Linked DNA regions of Thermogemmatispora onikobensis. The protein of the gene in region 1 interacts with the protein of each later gene in a pairwise test. Links are inferred from orthologs where the notes say so. Each region holds a gene or a part of one and is shown on either strand. Other genes may lie near its edges.

Region 1 (5,731 bases):
ATCTTCCATAGCGAGGTCTGGGATACTTCCGGCCTCCGCCGCGTTGTCTATTTCTATGAGTACGGCCCTTACCGCATCTGGGGCGCAACCGCTAGAATTCTGCACCAACTGCTCTCTCTGCTGGAAGAAGCAACAGCCCAATAGTCATGGTCTCCTTGATTCTTCCCCTCGCCCGGCTACAATGAACAATAGCTACTGCGTTGGTAGTGCTGTTCTGTAGCGCGTCTCTTGTAGGTTCCGTTGTTCGTTGTGTGAGTTGTGGGTCTGGCTCTCAGTTGCCCCTGGTGGAGATTGCTGTGAGACTGCCAACTTCCGATGCCCACTCTGCGCAGCTCCGACTTGCTCAGGCGGACCGGGCAGTGCTCCCCCACTCGCCTGCTTCGTCCCCCGCTTCCGCCGCATACCCCCCCCTTGCTTTGCCTGTGACCCCTCCCCCTTCCTTCCCCGCTTCGGAGCCGCTGCAGTCCGGTCCGGGAATAAGCAGCTCCCCTATCCCTCCTTCCGGGGACCTGACAACTGGGGGCCTGAAGACGCTGGCTACGCGGCGCGATTTGCCCCTGCGCGCTGAGTGGCAGGCCCCTACCGCCTCGCCCGCTCCGCCCCCAGCGGCCCACGTCCCGCTCTTCCCTCTTCTGGTGTTATGTTGTCTTCTGGTTATGCTGCTGAGTGGAGGGTTGCTGCTGCTGCTGATTCTCGAACCTTAACCTTGAGGTACCTGTTACCTGGCCTTTCTCGCCAGTCGGTAGCCGCTGGCCGCCGTCACGCTGAGCCGTGCGCCGCTGCTACCTCTCTATCCGCCAGCCGCTCACGGCGCTCTCTTGATGCCCGCTCCCGGGCCCGGCCCGGCTGCGGGTCGTCTCGTGTTGTCTCCGCACTCCTCGCCGCTTCGCTGCCTGGCGGCAAGATGGGCCACAGGTCTAAGACAGGATGCTGACTAGCTGGCCGGTCGCTCGCTCGCACCCGTTCGCGTCGAGCGTCGATCCGCGCCCTGCCCGGCGCTGCTGTGACCAGCCCCTGAGCGCGCGGCCACCCACGCTCTCATTCAGACCGCTGGGCCCGGTCGGCAATCGCTGGAATGCCGTGGAGTCCTTTGGCCTGGCGCACGGCTTTGACAATGGCTCGCGCCAGAGTGGCAGCTGCCGCGGCCCCTATGAGACTGACCTGCGCTGCCGTAGCTGCAGGATCAGGGGGGAGTGTTGTCTCTGCGCCCAGGGCCAGGGCAAAGACAGTGTCGCCGTCAAACATGGTGTGGGCTGGTTGAATGGCCTGCGCTAGCCCGTTATGGGCCATTTGCGCTATTTTGTTGATACTCGCTTTGTTGAGGGCGGCATTGGTGGCAACGACGGCAATGGTGGTGTTGCTGAAGGGATGGGGACCTTGCCCTTGGACTGCTCCCGCTCCCGACACCCCGGCAATGATGGCCCCACTGCCCGGGTCGACAATATTGCCAACGGCGTTGACGACAACCAGGGCGCCGATCATGGTCCCGTCGGGGAGCTGCATGCTGGCTGAGCCAAGCCCTCCCTTGATGGCCTGCGCACTTCCGCCTAGCTTGGCCACAGTGGCCCCAGTTCCGGCCCCTACACTTCCTTGTTCGATCGGTCCTCCGCTCGCCCGCTCACAGGCACGGTAGCCAGCCGCAGCGTCGGGCCGCACCTGTGATGATCCAAGACCCAGATCGAAGATGGCGGCTGCCGGAACGATCGGTACGCGCGCTACCCCGGTCTCAAAACCCTGGTGGCGTTCTTCAAGGTAGCGCATGACTCCTGCAGCAGCCTCCAGTCCAAAGGCACTGCCTCCGGTGAGCAGGATGGCGTTGACACGCTCGACCAGGTAGAGGGGGCGCAGAAGGTCGGTTTCGCGCGTGGCCGGGGCTCCGCCGCGTACGTCTACTCCACCTACGGCAGGCGGATCACAGAGCAGAACTGTGCATCCAGTGCCTGCCTCCAGGTCGGTGTCGTGCCCGACGCGGATGCCGGGGATATCGGTGATGTCGTCGTGCATGGTCGCTGCCTCCTGATAGTTCTCTGGCGTCCGGCGGCGATGGTGGCCTCGCCGCCTGGCCCGGCTGGCTGCCGCTCTGGCTGCGCTGACGCCCAGCGCGCTGCCTCACGGTCGTCTCCCCAAGCCTTCGGCTTGCTCCAATCTGGTCCGGCGCCGAGCTGTCAGCCTGGGCGAAGAAGATGAAGGCCCGAAGGCTCGCACTCTCTCCTGTTACTTGCTGAGGGCTGTTGCAGGTTTTCAGGCCAGGGCCAGGGCGCGCCGGAGACGTTCGACGGCGGCGGCAACGCTCTCGCGCCGGTTGTAGATGGCGCTGCCGGCAACGAGTAGGTTGGCTCCGGCCCGTACGACCAGCGGGGCAGTGTGCTCGTTGATGCCACCATCAACTTCAAGGTCACAGCGAAGCTGGCGCTCGGTGAGCTGCTGCCTGAGACGGGCAATTTTGGGTAGGGTCTCGGGGATGAATTCCTGACCGCCGAAACCAGGATTGACGGTCATGATGAGGACCAGGTCAAGCAGGGAGAGGATGTCTTCAAGCAGCCAGACGGGAGTGGAGGGATTGAGCGCCACCCCTGCTTGCTTGCCAGCTTCTTTAATCTGTTGTACGATGCGGTGCAGGTGAGGACAGGTCTCCTGGTGCACGATGATGACATCGGCACCGGCCTGCGCGAAGGCTTCGATGTAGTACTCGGGATTGGTGATCATGAGGTGCGCCTCCAGCGGCAGGCTGGTGCTGCGCCGCACGGCTTCGACAATGAGAGGCCCCATGCTGATGTTGGGCACAAAGTGCCCATCCATGACGTCGATCTGGATGCGCTGCACGCCAGCCTCTTCGGCTGCCCGAACCTGCTCCCCGAGACGGCTGAAGTCGGCGCTCAGGATGGAGGGCACAAGGCCAATGGTTGCTGGTGTCTGCGGCACGGGGACCGCCCTGGGGGTTGGTTGCTCGGCTGTCATGCTGTGGGCCTCCTCTTGAGGGCTGCGGCGGCGGCTGTGTCTAGCAACCAGGCGACCTGGCCGGCGGCGGCGTGTGCAAGACGGGCGGGATAGTCGTCGGGCGAGCCTTGCTCTTCGAGGACGGCGCGCACGGCTTCGGCTTTGTCGCTGCCGGTGATAAGGAAGAGGATATGGCGCGCGGCCTGGAGCAGGGGCGGGGTGAAGGTGAGCCGCTCGGGTGGAGGCTTGGGTACGCTGACGGGCAAGACGAGATGCTCACGCTCGTGTAGAGCCGCCTGATGCGGGAATAGAGAGGCGGTGTGACCTTCCGGCCCCATGCCAAGCTGAATGAGATCGAAGACAGGTACGCCCGCTGTGCCAAAGACGCGCCGTAGCTCAGCTGTATAGCTCTCCGCCGCAGCCTGGCGATCTGCTTGCTCGGCTGGCATGCGGTGAATATTGGCTGCGGGAATAGGCAGCTTGCTCAGCATGACCTCGTAGGCCATGCGGTAGTTGCTTTCTGGATGGTCGGGCGGAACGCAACGCTCGTCTGACCAGAAGATGTCAACGCGCGCCCAGTCTATCTGGCTACGATAGGGATCGCTGGCCAACAAGCTGTAGAGCTTGCGGGGCGTGGAGCCTCCGGCCAGAGCCAGCGTGAAACGCCCGCGGGTGACAATGGCTTCTTGGGCGAGGCGGGTGACGAGACGAGCCGCCTCGTGACTGAGAGTCTCACTATCCGTATAGATGGCGATCTGCTGTTGCATTTTCTCGATTCTGTCCTCTCTGGTGAAGCTGGCTCGCCAGAGCAAGTACTCTGGCGTAGACGAAGAGGAGAGAGGCCCTTCGATGGCGCCCCCCAGACGCTTCGCTTAAGTCAGTAAGGCCGCCAGTTCCTGCAGAATTCTTTCGAATTGGTCATCATGGCCGGTGATCTCTAGCTCATCGACCAGGAGCTGGCTTTCCTGACGCTGCTCGTTGAGGCTGAGGGTGCGCTGGCGCGGTTGCTCCTGCTCTAGTTCAATGGAGGTCAGCACGTGATCGCTGCTGTCGCCAGGAAGGCGGCTGATGCTGAAGAGCGCCTGCTGGTTCGCCAATCGACTCGTGAGGCGCAGAAGGCAGATGGTACCAGGGGGAACTTCGCCTTCGCGACGCGGGCGGATATCCAGCCGGGTCGGCTGCCCGGCACCATTCTCCAGACACCAGTGATAGGCGCCCGGTGGCAGGCTCTCGCTGCTGCCAGGACAGGAGGCGCTGCAGGCGACGCGACGCCAGGTGAGACGCTCCTTGAGCCAGCTTCCCATCAATAGGGCGCGGGCAGGCTCCTGGAGGCGCTGAGAGCGCCCGCCAGCAGCTGAGATCGCTGGCGACGGCAGGTGATTCTGGTCGTCAGAGGCGCTAAGGACGGCGTGCTCGATTTCGATGCGCTGGATACCTTCAAAGTACGGTCGATACTCCTGGCCGTCGAAGAATTGGGCGACAAGCTGGCGCAGCGGCGTCAGACGTCCCCAGTTCAGGTCGCTGATGGCACAGGCAGGATAAGTCTCTAACAGCGAGGCCAGGCGACGCAGAGCTGGCCCCGGCGCCTGAAAGCTGGCTGAATCGACGATGAGCCGTTGGCTGATAGCAGCCAGCGAACCCAGAGGATCGCCGCTCGCCGGAGGCTCATCAAGCCACCAGAGGTAGATCGGCAGGTCCGGCCTGACCAGCCTTTGCAACAAGGCAGCGCTATGCCCAACAACAGGCCCGGTCAGAAGGGCGGTAATCTGCTCAAAGTGGTGGCGAGTCAGGTCTGAAATGACTGGGAAGCTGCGCAGGGTCACCCAGGTCGCGACCGAGGCCGGTGCGTCGCGATCATCTTCGAGAATGAGAATGATGACACGCGCGATATGCGTGCTCAGCAGATCGCGCAGCAGGTTGCTGGCGTAGCGTGCGCGCGCAACCGATGGCACACAGATCACCAGGTTGAGCACGCTGGTGCGTACGCTCATGTTCTGGCCGATGCGCATGTTATCGGCGGCCATTTTCCAGAGCAAAGCCACTTCTTCCTCTAGATGCTCCCAGGGAATAGCCTTGCCGGCCCACAGCGAGCGTGTCCCCGGGGATAGGTCGAGGTCCACAGTCATTCCAGATCTCCCCTGATAGAGAACGGCATCGTTCCAGGCGACCGACGGACGGGCGGAGGCCGTCCGGCCTGGATCGCGTGCGCTAGCTACTGCAGCTTCTCGTTTGGCTCGTGTTGTGTAAGCGAGGTACCGAAAGGCAAACAGCTCCCTTCAGTACCGTTGAGTGAGCAGGCCCCCCGTGTTATCGGTGCATCGGCTCAGGTCACAGCTTTGCCCACCGTTCCGTTGACCGTCCCCCCTGCTGACCAGCCACGGCAAAATCAGGCCGCGCCGCAGAGGGCGGCGGAGCCAAGATGCAGGCGAGGGTGCGTCAGCCAGTTTCCCACCCAGCTTTTGGGTGACCGACTGGTTGTCTGATTGGTAGCCTCGTTAGCTGGCTGACGCGACAGGCCGGACGGGTAGCCGCGGCCTGGCACGGTGGCGTGGGTCTGAATTGCACCCGCCAGTCTGGGGGCGAGCGCAGGCTCGCGCTAGGGCCGTCGCCAGCGGCGCCCATCACGCCAGATGAATTCGTCGGCAGCCTGGGGTCCCCAGGTGCCTGCCTCATACGGATGAATGGTCTCGCGCGGCGCCTCCGCCCAGGCATCCAGAATGCCCTGGATGAACTCCCAGGCCGCTTCTACCTCGTCACGGCGGGTAAAGAGCGTGGAGTCACCCAGCATGCAATC
Region 2 (5,663 bases), on another replicon or contig:
TCATACGTCCCTCCGCTCTTTCGGCACCAGCGGCCCTCTGCGCGGCAATACCGGCTCCAGCTCCCCTGTGCGCAATTCCTTGATTCGCCGTCCCGCTCAGATCTTCGTGGACGCTGATACTGAAAAGTAGGATGGATATATAAGCCCATGCAACCATATGCCTCGCGTGTTGTTCAGGTCCGTCCAGAGATCGAACGTATTGCTCCCTATGTACCAGGAGAATCGTTAGAGGCTTTCTCTCAAAGAACTGGTATTCCTATCGAGCGCCTGATTAAGCTCAATAGCAACGAGAATCCGTATGGCCCTATCCCGCCGGTACTCGCCGCTCTGGGGCGGTACGTCCACTATAACAATTATCCCGATACCGACTCCACCGCTCTACGGCGGGCCCTGGCCGCCTTCACGGGCCTGGATGAGCGCTATATCGTGCTCAGCCACGGCAGTAATGAACTGATCAATCTGCTCTGGCACGTCTTCCTGTCGGTCGGGGACAATATTATCTGCTGCCCCCCTACCTTTACACTCTATACGACGGTGACGACGCTCTGCGGCGCCTACGTGATCGAGGTTCCGCGGACAGAGTCCTACGACCTCGATGTCGAGGCTATCCTCTCAGCCTTGACTCCCGAGACGAAGCTGATCGTGCTCTGTTCCCCCAACAATCCAACCGGGAATCTGGTGGCCCAGGATGATATTCTGCGCTTGTTGGAGACAGGGCGCATTGTTGTCGTCGATGAGGCCTACGTGGAGTTCTCGCAGCAGCCACGGGGCGTAGCCCATCTGGTGCCCGAGTACCCCAATCTGGTGGTGCTGCGCTCTTTCAGTAAGTGGGCTGGCCTGGCTGGACTGCGCATCGGCTACGGCCTCTTCCCTGAGTGGATCGCCAGCTACTTGCGGCGCGCTCAGTGCCCCTTTGAGGTGAATCTGGCCGGCCACATCGCCGCTATAGAGACGCTGGCCCACCTCGATTGCGTCTGGGAGCGCGTGCAGCTCCTGATCCAGGAACGTGAACGCCTCTTCCAGGTCCTGGCCTCTCAGCCGTATCTGGCGCCGGTCCCTTCCCAGGGGAACTTTATTATGGCGCGCGTCTGCGATGAGGAAATTACGGTGGAGGACATTCGGGCCAGCGTTGAGGCATACGGCATTCTCCTGCGCTATTTCCAGCATCCATACCTGCAGAATGTCTTGCGGGTAACCGTGGGCCTGCCAGAGCATACCGATCTGCTGGCACGCGCTCTGGCTGAGGTGAGCCCTGGCAGAGCACGATCCGGCGCTAACGGCGCTGGCTGAGTCCTCTCTGACTGCTTGACCTAGTGGCCGGCCTGGATCTGGATACCTGCCTTGACTTCCCCTGGTACCGGGGGAGAAGAGGAAGGGATCAGCCAGGTCTGGCAGGTCGGCAACTGCTGTTAATGTTGGGTTACGCTACGCTCCTTCATCGGTCAACTGCTCTTTCTATCCTCTTCTTTGCGATGGGCATTCCAATCGTCCCATGCCTTTCGGTCATTTTGACCGCCAGAAGGTGATTTACGCGCTCGCCTGATAGATTGCCTGTCTGGCAGCCTGTCTGTCTGCCAAGAAAATGCTTGCCCACGACCAGCGGCGCGCGTTACAATACAGCCGGCAATGATGGGCAACGCCGCGCTATCATCGATTGTTTGTCTGGCAGTAAGACGCTAAGATTTGAGCAGAGTTGAGAGAGGTAGGTATTGTTCTATGCCTGGTGTGAGCAGAGAAAGTACGGTCATTGCGAACCTGGTGGCTCGCGAGATCCTCGATTCGCGAGGCAACCCAACGGTCCAGGTGGAGGTCTGGTTGAAAGGTGGGGCTCGCGGTGTCGCGGCGGTTCCCTCCGGCGCTTCCACTGGCGCCCACGAGGCAGTTGAGCTGCGCGATGGCGACCGCCAGCGCTATGGCGGCAAAGGTGTGCTGACGGCAGTCCAGCATGTCAATACGACGTTGCGGGAAGCGCTGGTCGGCCAGGATGCCACAGATCAGGTGGCTCTCGATGGCCTGATGGTCCAACTCGATGGCACGCCAAACAAAGGAAAGCTCGGTGCCAATGCGATTCTCGGCGTCTCTCTCGCCCTGGCCCACGCGGCGGCCAATGCAGTTGGTCAGCCGCTTTATCGTTATTTGGGCGGGGTGTCGGCCAGTGTCTTGCCCGTTCCAATGATGAATATCCTCAACGGGGGGAAGCACGCCGACAACTCCGCCGATATGCAGGAGTATATGATTCTTCCAGTAGGGGCCCGCTCCTTCCGGGAGGCGCTGCGCATGGGAGCTGAGGTCTATCAGAGCTTGAAGAAGGTCTTGCATAGCAAGAAGTATAATACGAATGTCGGCGATGAGGGGGGCTTCGCTCCTTCGCTTAGCTCGAACCGCGAGCCGCTGGAGCTGCTGCTGACAGCCATCGAGGCGGCTGGCTACCGTCCCGGCGTCGATATCTGTCTCGGTATGGACCCTGCCGCCAGCGAGCTGTATCAGGATGGGAAATATGTGTTGGCCCGTGAAGGCCGCACGCTCTCGTCCGCCGAGATGGTCGACCTCTATGAGCAGTGGGTCAACGAGTATCCTGTGATCTCGATCGAGGACGGCCTGGCAGAAGATGACTGGGAAGGCTGGTCGCTGCTCTGTCAGCGCCTGGGCGGACGGGTGCAGTTGGTCGGCGACGATCTGTTCGTGACAAATACAGCCCGTCTGAAGCGCGGGATCGAGGAGCGCGCCGCCAATTCAATCCTGATTAAGCTCAACCAGATCGGAACCCTGACGGAGACGCTGGCAGCCATCGAGATGGCAAAGCGCGCTTCGTTCACGGCGGTGGTTTCCCATCGCTCGGGCGAGACAGAGGATACGACGATCGCCGACCTGGTGGTCGCCACCAACGCGGGCCAGATTAAAACAGGAGCTCCTGCTCGCAGTGAGCGTGTGGCCAAGTATAATCGCTTGCTGGTGATTGAGGAAGAACTGGGCGAGCGCACGGCTCATTATGCAGGCTTTGGGGCTTTCTATAATGTTCCAGGACTCTACGCGCGAATGTAGAGGGGCGATGCAGAGACGCTCGTTCGCAGCGCACGGAAGAGTGAGGAAGAAGCAATGACACAGAGTACAGCACAGTTACCACGGGTGGCAGGCGCCGGTGAACGGCGCACGATCCGCCTGATCCATTATAATGTGACCTACTATGTCTACGGGGCCGAGCATGGCACCGATGGGGCGCTGGTCCTGCTCCATGATGTGCTGGCGGGGGCCTTCGCCTGGCGCGAGGTGATCCCCCTCTTGACCAGCAGCGGGCGCGCGATCTATGTGCTGGACCTGCTGGGCCACGGCCTCTCTGATCATCCCTGGCCGGCTGATACCTCGGTCTGGGGCCACGCTGACTACCTGGCGATGTTCCTGGAAGCCCTCCAGTTGACTAATGTGGTGCTGGTGGGCCACGGCCTCGGCGGCGGCGTGGCTCAGATTCTAGCGACCCGCCTGAGTCGCGAGCGTGTGGCGGGTCTGGTGCTGATCGACACGGTCTGCTATTTGCATGCCTTTGCCGAGGATTGGCCGCTGCCACAAATGAAGGAGCGCCAGGAGTACGATGCTCCTAAGCGCGCCAGCGCTGAGGATGTGCTGCGCGATCTGCGCGCCGCTCTGCCCGCCGCATCAACGCGGCCTGAGCAGTTTAAGCAGCAGATGCTCGATGACTTCGTGAACCATTGGAATAGCGAGCTGCACAAGGAAGTCCTTTATCAGCACATCCGTAACCTGATCCCCTCTTATGTTAATTCGGTGGCCAGTGATCTGCCGCGTGTGGGAAAGCCTGTGTTGATCATCTGGGGGGAGGAAGATCGGCAGTTTCCCGTGAAGGATGCCCAGCGTCTGCATCGGGAGGTCCCGGGTTCGCAGTTGATCATTATTCCCCAGGCCGGCCATCTGGTACTCTTCGATGCGCCAGAGGCTGTGGCGCGGGCCATTCGAGACTTCCTGTCCTCTCTGTCAACACGCGCCTAGCTTCGGCCTCAGGTTGCCGCCCTGAGACAGACAGAGAGTGTGTGTGTGGTCTGGCCCGAGGAGGCCCAGGCCACCGTCTCGTGTGCTCTGCGTTGCCGCCTCCTCTCTCTGCTGCCTATCAGGATAGGGAGGGAGGCGGCAATGGTGGCCTGGGCGCTCTCTGTTTTCAGGCGCAGCGATGAATGTCAATCCCACCTGACTCCTGGCGGTAGGTTTCGTAGCAGCGCAGGTAGCTCTGAAGAGCTTGCAAGTAGGCATCATAGAGGCGCTCTAGCTCGATGGGTGAGGCGCCGCGCTCGTCGGCCACGACCATATCGTGCCAGAGCCTGTGCATGCGCTTTTCGGCATACTGCAGTTGCTTAAAGGACATGAGCAATCCTCGCTAGTGTACGTGTACGCTAGGAAGCTTTACGACTTTCGTTGCGCTGGCGATATTCGCGGCTCAGCTGCAGAATCAGCTCCCGGGCCGCCGCGTAGTTCCAGGAAGCCAGGTCATTTGGCTCCGACTTGCCGAGAGTATCGCAGAGCTTGCGGATGCTGGCGAGCTGCTGGTCGGTGATTGGGCCGTGCTCGCTGTCGCTGCCGTTGCCCGATCGCGGTGAGGTGCGCTGGCGAGATGGGGAAACAGCAGGGACGGCAGCCCCGCGCGCGTTGGAGGAGGCAGCCTCCGGCTCAGAGGCCGCCGTGGCCTCCGGGGCGTGCTCGCCTGTAGAGTGGGGAGCAGCCCGTTCGACGGGACTGTCGACGATACGATGCTCTTCATCCAGCTCCGGGGCAAACTGGGTTCCGAAACCGAGCGCGGCAAGGGCGCGCCCAATGGCGCCCGTCTCAGCCTTCTCGATGAAATCGGGAAAGCTGGCGGCCTTCTCTGACTTAGTACCTGTGGCAACGCCTCCCTTGCCATCCCTGACAACGGCACGGAAGATGACAAAACCCCTGGCCCGGCGAACCATCTTTTCGTTGCGCCGGGTCTCACTGTTGTAGCCGTAATACTCCTCCTCGGTCTCACGCTCCAGATCCAGGTGCACCATCTCGGTTTCAATGGTCCCCTGGGGACAGAGTTCACGAAACCAGACGAGCCGCCACTGGACAGGCAGGTAGTCGCGCAGCTCGCCACGATTGCCGCTTCTGATCTGCAGCAGGTGCTCGCTTGGGTTGAAACGTGGACGCTGCTCCTCACGGCTCTGGGAATGAGAGTGCTCACCAAGAGATGTCATAGACAATGTCTCCTCTTTCTGACTGTTCCTCGCCCTGCGCCTGACTGGCTGGCCTCCTTGAACGACCTCGCCGGACGCTGTGCAAATCGTTGCGGTGAGAGCGAGCCGAGTCGCCCAGGCACTTCACGAGCACCCGTAGCTCGACTGCTCAGGAGATCCAGATCTAGAATTTATGTTCTAGTATTGTACCCGGCAGAGGAGCCTCTGTCAAGCTAGCTGCTTGCTTAGCGAGAGAGGGGTGCCCAGCGGCCAGATCAGGTGCTCCAAAGAATCGTTCCAAGAGGAGAGGGTCAAAGTGGAAGGGCATTTTGATCAAGAGAGGACAAAAGATGATCTTTTTCGAGCCAAGGAGAATTATTCGTCGGCTGGCAGGAAGAGCGTGAAGCCGGGATGATGCTGCTCCCAGAGCCGTAGACGCTGGTAGAGCTGCGTTTTCAAGAAATAGCA

What was found.
Region 2: the proteins of rpe (region 1) and eno interact in binary tests that used the Escherichia coli proteins (3 or more experiments, as listed by UniProt). The link is inferred for Thermogemmatispora onikobensis from one-to-one orthologs.

Annotation. Positions count from the first base shown.
Region 1 is NZ_BDGT01000002.1:112,742-118,472, reverse strand. Bases 1,101-4,014 are described here. They hold rpe (ribulose-phosphate 3-epimerase), read right to left. Parts: upstream 2,959-4,014; coding sequence 2,242-2,958; downstream 1,101-2,241. Other genes in these bases: BGC09_RS01565 (glucose-6-phosphate dehydrogenase assembly protein OpcA), read right to left, coding at 3,810-4,014; pgl (6-phosphogluconolactonase), read right to left, coding at 2,955-3,704; BGC09_RS01580 (P1 family peptidase), read right to left, coding at 1,101-2,004. In the rest of the region: BGC09_RS01585 (NUDIX hydrolase), read left to right, coding at 1-144; more of BGC09_RS01580, read right to left, coding at 1,039-1,100; more of BGC09_RS01565, read right to left, coding at 4,015-5,063; zwf (glucose-6-phosphate dehydrogenase), read right to left, coding at 5,534-5,731. UniProt on the Escherichia coli protein: Catalyzes the reversible epimerization of D-ribulose 5-phosphate to D-xylulose 5-phosphate.
Region 2 is NZ_BDGT01000040.1:10,379-16,041, reverse strand. What follows is about bases 1,034-3,879. They hold eno (phosphopyruvate hydratase), read left to right. Parts: upstream 1,034-1,716; coding sequence 1,717-3,042; downstream 3,043-3,879. Other genes in these bases: BGC09_RS16380 (alpha/beta fold hydrolase), read left to right, coding at 3,097-3,879; hisC (histidinol-phosphate transaminase), read left to right, coding at 1,034-1,290. Also shown: BGC09_RS16395 (hypothetical protein), read left to right, coding at 1-130; more of hisC, read left to right, coding at 148-1,033; more of BGC09_RS16380, read left to right, coding at 3,880-3,999; BGC09_RS16375 (hypothetical protein), read right to left, coding at 4,166-4,369; BGC09_RS16370 (hypothetical protein), read right to left, coding at 4,398-5,216. UniProt on the Escherichia coli protein: Catalyzes the reversible conversion of 2-phosphoglycerate (2-PG) into phosphoenolpyruvate (PEP). It is essential for the degradation of carbohydrates via glycolysis.